2 regions of the Bacillus sp. P4_E1 genome follow, and region 2 is predicted to be linked to the other one. Evidence: predicted binding sites of a transcription regulator. Region 2 holds the regulator's gene; the other holds the start of a gene.
The links. Region 2 encodes LexA, which represses DNA repair genes until DNA is damaged. Its sites were predicted from a motif close to CGAACATATGTTCG; they were not measured.
Positions count from the first base shown of each region.

Region 1: the regulator LexA is predicted to act here: its motif matches at 5,577-5,590, upstream of addB (helicase-exonuclease AddAB subunit AddB).

Region 1 is NZ_JBFUIV010000003.1:382,366-388,938, reverse strand. It holds gene addA (helicase-exonuclease AddAB subunit AddA) at 1-2,039, opposite strand, end outside; gene addB (helicase-exonuclease AddAB subunit AddB) at 2,036-5,551, opposite strand; gene lepB (signal peptidase I) at 5,669-6,232, opposite strand; gene AC1DS7_RS06290 (TVP38/TMEM64 family protein) at 6,289-6,573, opposite strand, start outside.
Region 2 is NZ_JBFUIV010000019.1:92,680-99,252, reverse strand. It holds gene glnR (transcriptional repressor GlnR) at 1-193, shown strand, start outside; gene glnA (type I glutamate--ammonia ligase) at 242-1,576, shown strand; gene AC1DS7_RS22700 (PadR family transcriptional regulator) at 1,869-2,192, shown strand; gene AC1DS7_RS22695 (DUF1700 domain-containing protein) at 2,185-2,727, shown strand; gene AC1DS7_RS22690 (DUF4097 family beta strand repeat-containing protein) at 2,728-3,531, shown strand; gene lexA (transcriptional repressor LexA) at 3,635-4,249, opposite strand; gene AC1DS7_RS22680 (YneB family resolvase-like protein) at 4,391-5,047, shown strand; gene AC1DS7_RS22675 (DUF896 domain-containing protein) at 5,093-5,332, shown strand; gene AC1DS7_RS22670 (bifunctional metallophosphatase/5'-nucleotidase) at 5,373-6,573, opposite strand, start outside.

The sequences.
Region 1 (6,573 bases), on a different contig from region 2:
CTCATCACTTCATAAAACGAGCCTTTCTTTCCATGAGCACGAAGCGTCGCAAGTTCTTCGTCATTTAGTCCAACGATCGGTGAACGAAGTACAGCTGCAAGCGGAATATCTTGCATCGGGTTATCAATGACGCGGAATACGTTCATCATAATATTTACTTCTGTCGCTTCAAAGTAACCAGTCGCAAGGTCAGCATATACCGGAATTCCTTGTAGTTTTAACTCTTCCATAATTTGCGGCGCCCATGGCATGGAGCGAAGTAAAATAACGAAATCACGATATTGCACTGGGCGCATACTATCAGTTTTACGATCATACACTGCATAGCCTGAATCGACCATTGCTTTAATACGCTGCGCCATAAGACGAGCTTCAAGCTGCGCTTTTTCTACTTCGGCACCTTCTTCACCGTCTTGCACTTCTTCCTCAGTTTGCTGAATACATAATAGCTCTGCCGCTACATCTTCACCTTCTGGATAGCTAGCACCTAGCTTTAATTCAGCATCAGCATCATAATCGATTTCGCCGACTTCTTCGCCCATAATTTGTTTGAAAATAAAGTTCGTACCTGCTAGCACTTCATGACGGCTACGGAAGTTTTTCGCTAAGTCAATCTTCATTCCGCCGCCCGATCCTTCTTGTGTGAAACGTTTATATTTTCCTAAGAATAAACCAGGCTCTGCTAGTCGGAAACGGTAAATCGACTGTTTTACGTCACCAACCATGAACAAGTTTCCTTCACTCTCAGAATCTTTCGTTACGAATTTAATAATTGATTCCTGTACGAAGTTCGTATCTTGATATTCATCAACTAGTACTTCAGCAAATTTATTACGATATTGAAGTGCTACTGCTGACGGCTTCATTTCACCGCCTTCACTTTGCTCGCTTAAAATTTGCAAACAGAAATGCTCTAAATCTGTGAAATCGACCATTCCTTTATCTCGCTTAATCGCTTGGAAACGCTCTGTAAATACTTTTACAAGCTTCACGAGTTTTTCTAATACAGGATGCATATCTTGAAAATCTCGTAAGAAACTTTCGGGTCTGCGGCTAAATAGCTCTTCTTGTAATTTCTTCACTTCATCTTTCGCTTTATTACGAAGAGAATCTACTTGTTTTACAACATCTTCGTTGTAATCACTTTTTTTAATACGCTTTAACGTTTGCCACGATACATTTTGCATCGCTTCATAAACGCTTGTCCACGATCCACGAGCTGCTGAGGATAACGTTCCAAGTAAAGCTAAATCCGCTTGTAAAGTTTCAACGCGAGGCGCTGGACCATCAGGAAGCATTGCGAGTTCAGTCGCCTTACGAATATGCTTTTCCGCTGTTTCAAGCTGAAACTTCACATCTTCTAATAAGTAAGAAGCGTACACTAAATCTTCAATCGTCTTTCCTTCAACGTCGTATGCTTCTACTAATTTATCAAGCCACTTCTCCGGGTTTGGATGCGCTCTTGATTCTGTATGAAGCGCTAAAATCATTCGTTGTAAGTCATCGTCACTACGGTCACTCGTATAACGATCAACTAGTTCAAAGAAAATACTATTATCTTCGATTCCATATTCTTCTTCTAATATGTCATCTAGCACTTCTTCTTTTAATAACTCATTTTCTGTTTGGTTCGCAATACGAAAACGAGGATCGACATCAAGCATGTAATAATATCCTCTAATAACTTGTAAACAAAATGAATGAATTGTAGAAATGGAAGCTTTATTTAATAAGCTAAGCTGCTTTCTTATATGCTGTGAACCTGGCCCATCAATTAATACTTTTTCTAACGCTTCCCCAATTCGATTTTTCATTTCTTGCGCTGCTGCATTCGTAAATGTTACAACGAGCAGGCGGTCGACATCGACTGGATTTTCCTCACTTATAATCTTTTTAATAATACGTTCAACTAATACCGCTGTTTTCCCTGATCCAGCTGCCGCTGCGACTAAAATATCACGTCCGTTCGCTACAACCGCTTTCCACTGGTCATCTGTCCATTGACTACCTTCTGGTTTCTGAGGCCAATTTTCTATCATTCTCCGCCAACCTCCTCTCTAATTTTCTCCATCGCTTCGCTATCTTTCATATCTTTCAACGTACGGAATTGGTTATCTTCAAGTGATTCATCAAATTGACAAACAGATTTGAAGTTACAGAACGTACATGCCGCTTTATTCCCCTTTTTGTAAGGAGCAATATCGATAACACCTTCTGTAATGTCTTTTCCGATATTTTCAAACGAGTGGTGTACATATTTTTGAAGTACGTTAAACTCTTGTTCACTTGCAATGCTAGAACGCGCACTAAAACTACCATCTTTTTTCAGACCAGCAGAAATAATATCAGAGCTTCCTGTTGAAAGTTTATTATCCATTAAACGCACAACGTCAGCATCTCCTAGTACGAGACCTTTCATTTTAAATTTCTTTAAAATTTCTTTCTCAATTTCTTCTTCAGATGCATCGCCTTTCATCTCAACAATCGGGTTATGAATATGGAAATACAATACACCCGCCGGTGATGCAGTACTGCCCTTTTTCATCCACGTATGTGCATTTGAAGTAACAACATCTAAATACGTTAACATTTGAAGTGCGAGTCCGTAATACACTTCTGTTAAATCTAACGCTTTCGAACTTGATTTATAATCAATAATACGAAGGAACGTACCACTCTCATCTTCCGCCTTATCAACACGGTCAATACGGCCAACCACTTCCATCTTCACACCATTTGGCAACGCAAATTCCATTGGCGGAAGAGATCCAGTCCCGCCCATACCGAACGGTACTTCTAAATCAACTGGTACAAATCCACTCGACTTCGCATGTTCACGAAGAATAAGTGACGTACGGAAAATGATTTGTTGTAGTTTTTGCTTTAAATAGAAATGACGGTTCGAACTTAATAAAATTTGTCTTTGTAATAACGGTGCAATTTCTTCTATTACTAAAGCAGAAAGGTGTTCACACTCTTTTATTGATAAATCCGCCCAAGTCCGATTTTCACGTAATAGCTTGTCTGCAATTCTCTTCAGCGCTGCATGGAATAATTCACCGATATCTGGCGCATCAAGTTTGAAAATATCACGCTCTCTTAGCGATAAACCGTGCTGAGCAAAATGAGCGTACGCACAGCGATTAAATAGTTCCATACGAGAAACGCTTCCCTTAATTGTATCTCCATATAAATCCCTACTTACATCTGTACTTAGTTTCTGTGCACGATTTCGGTAGAATAAACTTGATAACACACGGCTACTTTTTTGCTTCCATTCATCTGAAGTAACGTAGAAGTTATATACGTCCCACCAAAAGTCTAAATTCCCTTCAAATCCGTATCGCTTCCACGTTTGCAGTTGCTGCATGACATAAGACAACGTTACTTCTGGCGTTGCTACATATGAGATTTGTTCCGAACGCGATAAGTCATTTACATCATTCGTAATAAACGATTCTTTCACATCAGGGAACATTCTTTTTATTTTCTTAATAAAACTAGAAGCAAGTAACGTCTTTCCTTCTTCATCCGCAAGCGGACAGGAAATGTATAACTTCTCAGATGCTCTCGTCACCATTTGATACATAACGAACTGTTCTTCTAATAAAGTTTGTCTCGTCGTTGGTGCTAATTCGATACCTGCAGCGGTGAGAACATTTCTTTCCTCATCAGAAAGCATACCTTCATCCATAGGCGCTGCTGGAATCACTCCTTCATTTACTCCAATAATGAACGTCGCTTTAATATCTGATAATCTAGAATGATCAATATTAGCAACTAACACTTGATCTAGTGACGGCGGAATGTTCGCAAATTGAAGTGCCTCAAGACCTGTCGACATAACCTCCGTAAACATTGAAAGGGACATCTTCTCTTCGCCAAGCATCTCAACGAACGTATCAAGAAGATTCATCACTTCTTCCCATACTTGCTCATGGTCTGTCGCAAATAAGAAATCTCCATTTTCTTCTGCACGAACACGTAATTCTTCTAGTTTTTTCGGAACGTCAAGCTCCTCTAAAAATAAATATACCGCTTCGCACATTTGCATAACTGTTCCAGCACGCTTCAGTCTTTTTTGCATACGAAAAACTGGCGTTCTTACAACGTCGCGAAGTCGATTTATTCTCTCTTCCATTTCACGCTCACTGTCTGTTATCATTTCGCTCGCATCATCAAGAGAACGATAACGACGATACATCCACGGATCTTCAGAAGTCCATCTCTTCCCTTGTACACCGTACGCTAAACAGTAGTTTTCAAACTCATCCATCTCTTCGCGCATCGCTTCTTTTCTTACATCTAATGGATATAAAAGCTCTGTTTTCACGCAGCGAAATACTGCATCATAACGCCAATTCCCGCTAATAATCTCGAGTGCAGAACGAATACATTCTACTAGCGGATGATGTGACATTGGGCGTTTTTCATCGATGAAATGCGGGATATTATAATCCGTAAATAACGTTCGCATTACGTCGTAATAACTTTCTCCGTTACGAAGAAGGACTGCGATATCTCGGTAACGATAGTCTTCATCCGCCACAAGTCTTCTAATTTCACGAGCTACACCTTCTACTTCAGCTCGTAAATTAGCTGCTGTACTAATTGTTACACTCGCTTCACCATGATACTTTTCATTCGGACGCGCTTCATAATGCGTTTCTAAATGAGCTAATGCTGGAGAATGAAAACGCGGTTGTTCCATAAGTGGAATTGTTTTTTCAATTTCTATTTTCTCTTCACGCGCTACTTGTTTTATTCGTTCATACGTTAACGTCGTTTCATAAAATAAATCTAGTTCATTCACTGGCTGCGCTAACGTTTTTTCATCCATCGTTAATGTTATTGTTACTCTTGTTCCTAATCTCATTAGCCCTCTAACGATTTCTAGCTCTTGAGGAGAAAATGAATGGAATCCATCTATATAAATTTCCGCGCCTTTTACATACTCAGAGTCTGAAAGCTTCTCAATTAATAATTGTAAGTAGTCTTCTGAATCTAAATACTTTCCGATTAAAGCACGTTCAAAATCATCATATAGTAACTGTAAATCATACACTTTATTCGCTAGCAGCTTTTGCTCTGCACTACTGCTATGCGTGTCTAATTGTTGCCACATTTCATATACGTTAGATGGCGTCACATTGTAACGTTTAAACTCAGCAATCATACTACCAAGATGTTCAAAGAAACCGTTTTGCTCCGCTGCTTTTTGAAACACCGATAATCCATCTTTACGAGATTCTACAATTTTACGAAGCAACATATGTACACCAGCTTCATCAATATGAAGACGACTCGCTCCGCCAACTTCTTGCAGCACCTTCCACGCTAATCGCGAAAAACTAAAAACTTGTGCCCGAATAGAACCTCTTACATCTTCGCTCCCAATTAACGCCTGCTGCGTTTGGAATGTCATCTGTTCTGGCACAAGATATAATATTGTTTTCCCTCTTGGGCGCTGTTTTAACTCTTCTTGCACTTCGTGTAAACAAAGTGTACTTTTTCCACTTCCAGCTCTACCAATCACAAATCGAAGTGACATGAAACCCCACCTTTCACTTACATAACGAACGTTAGTTTGCTATCACAATTGTATTATAGGACGATAAAAAAGACAAACATACTCGTTTGTCTTTTCCTTATACTTCATTTTATTATATCAGCCTTTTGAAAAATTCGTTTGTACCTCTTGAATCGGCCAATATCGTAAATCAACTTTACCGACAACTGTATCAGCTTTCACAAAGCCGAAGTGCCTACTATCCCAACTACCAAGGCGGTTGTCACCAACTACAAAAATAGAACCGGGTGGTACAAACTTTTCTTTCGTTAATTCTTCTAATTTAAAATCACCTGTTAATTGCCGTCCATTCGCCTCTTTCTTATACGTCTCTAAATAAGGTTCCTCCACGAATTGTCCGTTTATATATAATTTATCATGCTTATATTCGATATGATCCCCAGGTAAACCAATAATTCGCTTTACATAGTCCTCTTTTTTATTCGCATGAAAAACGACGACATCAAATCGATTCAAGTCCCCTACTTGATAACTCACCTTATTCACAACGAGCATATTTCCATCTTGCAATGTCGGCATCATTGACTTCCCCTCTACAACGTACGTTGAAAAGAAAAACGTTCGAAAAAATACAGCTAATAGTACACCAATTAAAATTGTTCTTATCCACTCTAGCCCTTCTTTTTTCAAAGTTTTCTTCATTCGCTTCTCCCCTCGCCCTTTAATGATGAAGCTTATCTTTACAAAGAAGACTTTTCCTAATGTAGTTCTAACTTTACTTCAATTTTTTTACCGACATACCATAAAATAAAAATAACAACGCCCACAATAACCGATTTCACTGGCTTATGAATAAATGACACTAAATCATGACCGATATACGTTAAAATAAAGATCATAACAAGCTTTCCAAATGCTAATGCTAGTCCAAACTGTTTTACGCTAATGCGAGACAAACCAGCTACAACATTTATAAGCGCAGATGGTGTGAACGGAAAACAAAATATAACAAAGATTGGCGCGAACCCTTTTCTTTCAATCCA
Region 2 (6,573 bases):
CTTAAATATGGCCGGAATTAAACAAGTATTGCAAATGAAAGAAAATCAAACAGAAGCAGTGAAAGTAAAAGAAGAAACGAAAGAAATTTCAAAATCCGAGCTTCGCAAAATTCTTCGAGATGAACTACAACATACAGGTAGATTTAATCGGACCTCATTGCGACAAGGTGACATTTCAAGGTTTTTTCACTAAAGATAACTGATTCTGAAGGTGTTTAGAGGGACTAAGGAGGAATTTATAATGGCTAGGTACACAAAAGAAGATATTTTCCGTTTGGCGAAAGAAGAGAATGTAAAGTATATCCGTCTGCAATTTACGGACCTTTTAGGGGTAATTAAAAACGTAGAAATTCCAGTGAGCCAATTAACAAAAGCTCTTGATAACAAAATGATGTTTGATGGATCTTCTATTGAAGGTTTCGTACGTATTGAAGAATCTGATATGTATTTATATCCGGATTTAGATACTTGGGTAATTTTCCCTTGGACAGCTGAAAAAGGTAAAGTAGCTCGTTTAATCTGTGATATTTACAATGCTGATGGTACTCCATTTGATGGTGACCCACGTAACAACTTAAAGCGTGTGTTAAAAGAAATGGAAGCATTAGGATTCTCAGATTTCAATCTTGGACCAGAGCCAGAATTCTTCCTATTTAAAGTTGATGAAAAAGGAAATCCAACATTAGAATTAAACGATAACGGTGGATACTTCGACCTTGCGCCGATGGATCTAGGGGAAAACTGTCGTCGTGATATCGTTCTTGAACTTGAAGAAATGGGCTTTGAAATTGAAGCATCTCACCATGAGGTTGCGCCAGGTCAACATGAAATTGACTTTAAATATGCAAATGCAATTCGCTCATGTGATGACATTCAAACATTCAAGCTTGTTGTAAGAACGATTGCTCGTAAACATGGTTTACACGCAACATTTATGCCGAAACCATTATACGGTGTGAACGGTTCAGGTATGCACTGTAACTTATCACTATTTAAAAATGGTGAGAACGTATTCTTCGATCAAAACGGTGATTTACAATTAAGTGATGATGCTCGTCACTTCATCGCAGGTATTTTAAAACATGCGCCAGCATTTACAGCGGTAGCAAACCCAACTGTAAACTCTTACAAGCGTTTAGTACCTGGATATGAAGCTCCATGTTACGTAGCATGGTCTGCACAAAACCGTAGTCCATTAGTGCGTATCCCTGCATCTCGTGGTATTAGTACACGCGTAGAAGTACGTAGTGTTGACCCAGCTGCGAACCCGTATTTAGTAATGGCTACATTATTAGCAGCAGGTCTTGATGGAATTAAAAATAAATTAACTCCACCAGCTGCAGTAGACCGTAACATCTACGTAATGACAAAAGAAGAGCGTGAAGAAGCAGGTATCGTTGACTTACCAGCAACATTAGCGCAAGCGTTAGTTACTTTACAATCTAATGAAATCGTATGTGGCGCATTAGGTGATCATTTACTTGAGCACTTCATTGAAGCAAAAGAAATTGAGTGGGATATTTTCCGCACGCAAGTTCACCAATGGGAACGCGATCAATATATGTCTCTATACTAAGAGAGAAAAAAGCCCTAATACTACGGTATTAGGGCTTTTTTTATTTGTGGCAAATATAAAGGCTTGTGAAATGAATTGGATGGGTGCCCGCAAAAAGTCATGTGGATTATTTAAAATGCGTGCTAGCTATGAATGAAAATGTGGAAGTTGAAATATGGTGTGGATGTATTTAATTCGAAAATTAAGTATTGAAAAATATAGTACCTTGCAATAAACAATACTAAGTGGTATATTATGGATAAAATAGCTACCGTTTATTGAACAGTACTAAAATGAGAAAGGGGGATTGTCCTTGAACGTTCAGTTTAAAAAAGGTGTGTTAGAACTATGTGTTTTGGCACTAGTGAAACGTAAAGATAGTTACGGTTATGAACTTGTTCAGCAAATCTCTAATAAATTTTTAATATCGGAAGGTTCTGTATATCCGTTATTACGTCGTTTAACGAAAGAGGGATATTTTCAAACGTATTTAAAAGAATCCACGGAAGGACCGCCCCGTAAATATTATCAACTAACAGAGCAAGGAGAGATGCAACTTACTTTATTAGTAACAGAGTGGCGTGATTTTGCTAAAGGTGTTCAAGAAATTATTGAAGGGGTGGAATGGGATGAGTAAAGAGCAGTTTCTTAAAGAATTATCAAGTCATCTTAGAAAGTTACCAGAAGAAGAGCGACAAGATATTTTATTTGATTATGAAGAGCACTTTCAGTTTGGGATGGAAGAGGGGAAAACTGGATCAGAAATAATAAAAGGACTTGGCTCTCCGAAAGTAATTGCGAAAGACTTACTTGCGATGTATCGATTTGATGAAATGAAAAAAGATCCGTCGACTTCAAATGTGACAAGAGCTGTCATGGCAGCGGTTGGACTTAGTTTGTTTAATTTTATTATTGTGTTAGGCCCGTTAGTTGCAATTATAGCTTTTATATTTTCCTTTTGGGTCGGTGGGATTGCTAGTGTAGTGACACCATTTTTCGTTATTGTAAAAGTATTTATGGGCACTTTCATATGGTTGGATCTTTTCGTTAGTATAACGTTTGTCGGAGTAGGTTTGTTGTTATGTATTGTAGCTTATTATAGTACGAAGTGGTTTAAAAGATTATGTGTACGCTATGTAGTCTGGAACTTCAAAATGATAAAAGGGGAGTAGATGATGAAAAAGATATTATTAGTAGCTATCGCTTGTATCATTATTGGAGTAATAGGGATTTCACAAACATATGAAAAAGCAGTACAAACTGCAGAGAAAGGAGATAAAGAGGACGTAATTAAAAACGAAACGCTAAAAAATGTAGAAGTTAAGTTAGATGCTGGAGATATTGTTGTCCAAAAATCTCCTGATTCCTCTTTTTATGTAAAGCAAAAAGGAGACGTAAGTAAACAGGAGATTCGTATTGCTGAAGATGGTGATACATTAAAAATCATAGGGGAAATAGAAAAAGGTGTTTCATTTGATTTTTCATTTTACAATTTCGGATTTCAAACGCCTACATTGACTATATTAGTACCTGAACGTTCTTATCAAGAGATAAAAGTAAATTCATCCGCTGGACAAATAGAAATAAGTAATGTGAAAAGTGACCGCGTAAGTGTTGAAACACTCGCCGGAGAAGTGGATTTGAAACATGTAACAGCAAAGAGTGTGGAGGGGTCTACAAAAGCTGGTGAGGTGAATTTTAAAAAAGTAATAGGGAAAGTAACAGCAAAAACGGCTAGTGGGGATATAGATATTATTGATCATGATTCTAAATATGATTTAGAGGTAAGTTCAACTGCTGGAGATGTAGATATTACTTTATTGGAAAAACCACGAGATGCAGTTATAACTGGGCAAACTGCTGCTGGAGACGTGACAATTTTTAATGAAGACAATAAAAATATAACGATTGGTAATGGTAGTAAAAAGATTAGCGGTAAAACCGCTGCTGGAGATGTTACTATTGAAACGCGTTAATAATTAATGAAACGCATTCTTTTGAATGAACGGAAATCTATCAAAATATAAAAAGAAGATAATTACCTATATAAATAAGGGAATTATCTTCTTTTTATTATTTTTAATGTAAATCACGATATACGCCAATTACTTTTCCAATAACTGACACTTGTTTTAAAATAATAGGTTCTAGTGAAGAGTTTTCCGGTTGTAGACGGAAATGATCTTTTTCTTTATAGAAACGTTTAACAGTTGCTTCGTTATCTTCTGTTAAAGCAACTACAATTTCACCGTTGTATGCAGACTGTTGTTGGCGAACAACAACTAAATCACCATCAAAGATACCGGCTTCAATCATGCTATCTCCAGAAATGCGTAACATAAACACTTGATCTGCTCCAGCAACGATACTAGCTGGAAGTGGGAAGTGATCTTCTACACTTTCGACTGCTGTAATCGGTAAACCGGCAGTAACTTTTCCGATGATTGGAACTTGAATAACAGATTGTGTTTCCGTTCGGTTGTCACCTAAAATTTCAATTGCGCGTGGTTTTGTTGGATCGCGTCGAATATATCCCTTTTCTTCTAGTCGTGATAAATGTCCGTGCACTGTAGAACTAGAAGCAAGGCCGACTGCTTGACCGATTTCACGTACGGAAGGTGGATATCCTTTTTCTTGTACTTTTAGCTTAATAAAGTCGAGAATGTCTTGCTGGCGTTTCGTTAACTTTTCCATGTTTTCTAACACCTCGTTTTCTTTCATTTTTCTTATTATTAAGTATAACATGCGAAAAAACATTCTACAAACATAAGTTCGAACGAAAGGCAAATTTATGATACACTATAAGGAAAATATAGTGAGAAAGAAGGGTTCAAAATGAATGCAATTATTTATGCACGTGTGAGCACAACAAAAGAAGCACAGGAAACATCATTATTGCGTCAAAAAGATGAATTATTGCATTTAGCTGAGCGCTATCAAATGGATGTTACAAAGGTAATTGAGGAGCAGGCTAGCGGTTATACAATTGAACGTGATGGCATATTAGAAGTGCTAGATACAATTCGAGATGAACAAGTTGATGTACTACTTATACAAGATGAAACGCGTCTTGGTAGAGGAAATGCAAAGATTGCGTTAATGCATTGTTTACATAAAGAGGGGATAAAAGTTTATACGCACACGCATAGTGGTGAATTACAGCTTTCAGATTCTGATTCGATGGTGCTAAATATAATTGGGATCGTTGAAGAGTATCAAAGAAAGATCCACAATTTAAAAATTAAACGTGGCATGCAAAGAGCAGTGGAGAAAGGATTTCGTCCAGAAAATAATTTGAAAAATCGTCATTTAAGCGTAGGACGTGAGAAAAAAGAAGTGCCAATTGAGGAAATTGTACGTTTGCGCCGGAATGAATTAACTTTTGAAGAAATTGCAGCAACACTTCGTGGTTTTGGTCATGATGTTTCAAAAGCAACTGTACATCGAAGGTATGTAGAATATACAAAGCAATTGCTTGATAAAGAGGAATAACTATTGTATGATAATAATCAGTTTTGAGTAGAAGGGGGATTCGAGATGCCAAGTCAAGAACTCATTGAACGCATTAACTTCTTAGCGAAAAAAGCAAAAGCTGAAGGCTTAACTGAAGAAGAACAACGTGAGCGCCAATCGCTTCGTGAACAATATTTAAAAGGATTTCGTCAAAATATGTTAAACGAATTAAAAGGAATTAAAGTCGTTAACGAAGAAGGCACGGACGTTACACCGGCGAAATTAAAAGCTTTAAAAAAGCAGGATAATGCAAAATTAAATTAAAAGATGGGCATAGCCCATCTTTTTTTATTTGTTAAAATTGTTATTTAATAACTTTCCAGTTTTCATTTTTCGTTGCTTCTATCCTTTTATGCTTCAATATATAGTTAGCGATAAGTTCAGACATATCTGTTGGTATGTCTTTTACTACTGGTTTATTTTGAAACATAAAGAAGTTCCCGCCACCGCTTGCACGATAATTATTCATAACAACGTCATATTCTTCATTCATATTAAGAGGAGTGCCTTTATACTGCAAAGACTCTACTCTCTCTCCAATTGGTTTTGAAATGTTTAATACATACGAAATCCCTTCCCACATATCGTAATTATAGTGTTGTGGTTTTGGTTCTATATAGGTAGGGTTTACGATGATGGTTCCATCTGCTTTTAATGTGAAATAAGAAGCAGAGAGTTCGAGAGCATCTTTTATATCCGCTCCGGTTATTCTAATTACTTTTAATGTATTTGGATAAATATAATTAGAAACGATGTCACGCATTGTTACATGTTTCGGGAAACCTGGAGATGTATTATGAAACAAACTTGTACAAGAAATTGAAACATTAGCTATATCCATCTGTATTTTATTTATGAATTCAATAAAAGGATGGTCTTGCAAACGTGTTTGCATAGCATCGGAAATTTGCATATCCCCATAAATTATTCCAATAGGTTTATCAAGCCAATTTTGTGTTTTCTCTTCATAATTGGCAACCAAGGAAAGAACATCTTGGTCTGCCGCAATTCCTTGTACGGGCAATAACTCTGAATAACTCTCTTTTTTTACCCATTTTTGTTCTGCTTTTTCGAATGTTACTGTTACTTTTCCAACTGAGTGTCCATTGCATCCGGTCTGTAAAATTGTTACACCATTAATCACGGTGTGAGCGATTTCTCGGTGTTGGTGGCCTGTTAGTAAAATATCTATGCCTTCAATTTCATGGCACATTGCATATCCTTGGTTTTCACCTGTTAAAACTTCAGTCGGTACTCCGGTTTGTAAATCACGTTCAAATCCCCCGTGATAGGCTACGACTAGTAAATCTGGTTTTTCATGTTTACGGATGTAAGAAACCCATTTTTTTGTTGTTTCAAATGCATCTTCAAATTGTAAATCTTTAATATGATGTGCTTGTTCCCAATGGGGGATGTAATGCGTTGTCACCCCTAAAATAGCAATTTTTATATTTGATTCAATATGTTTTATTATATATGGTTTCCCGAAATAAGGTTCTTTTCTG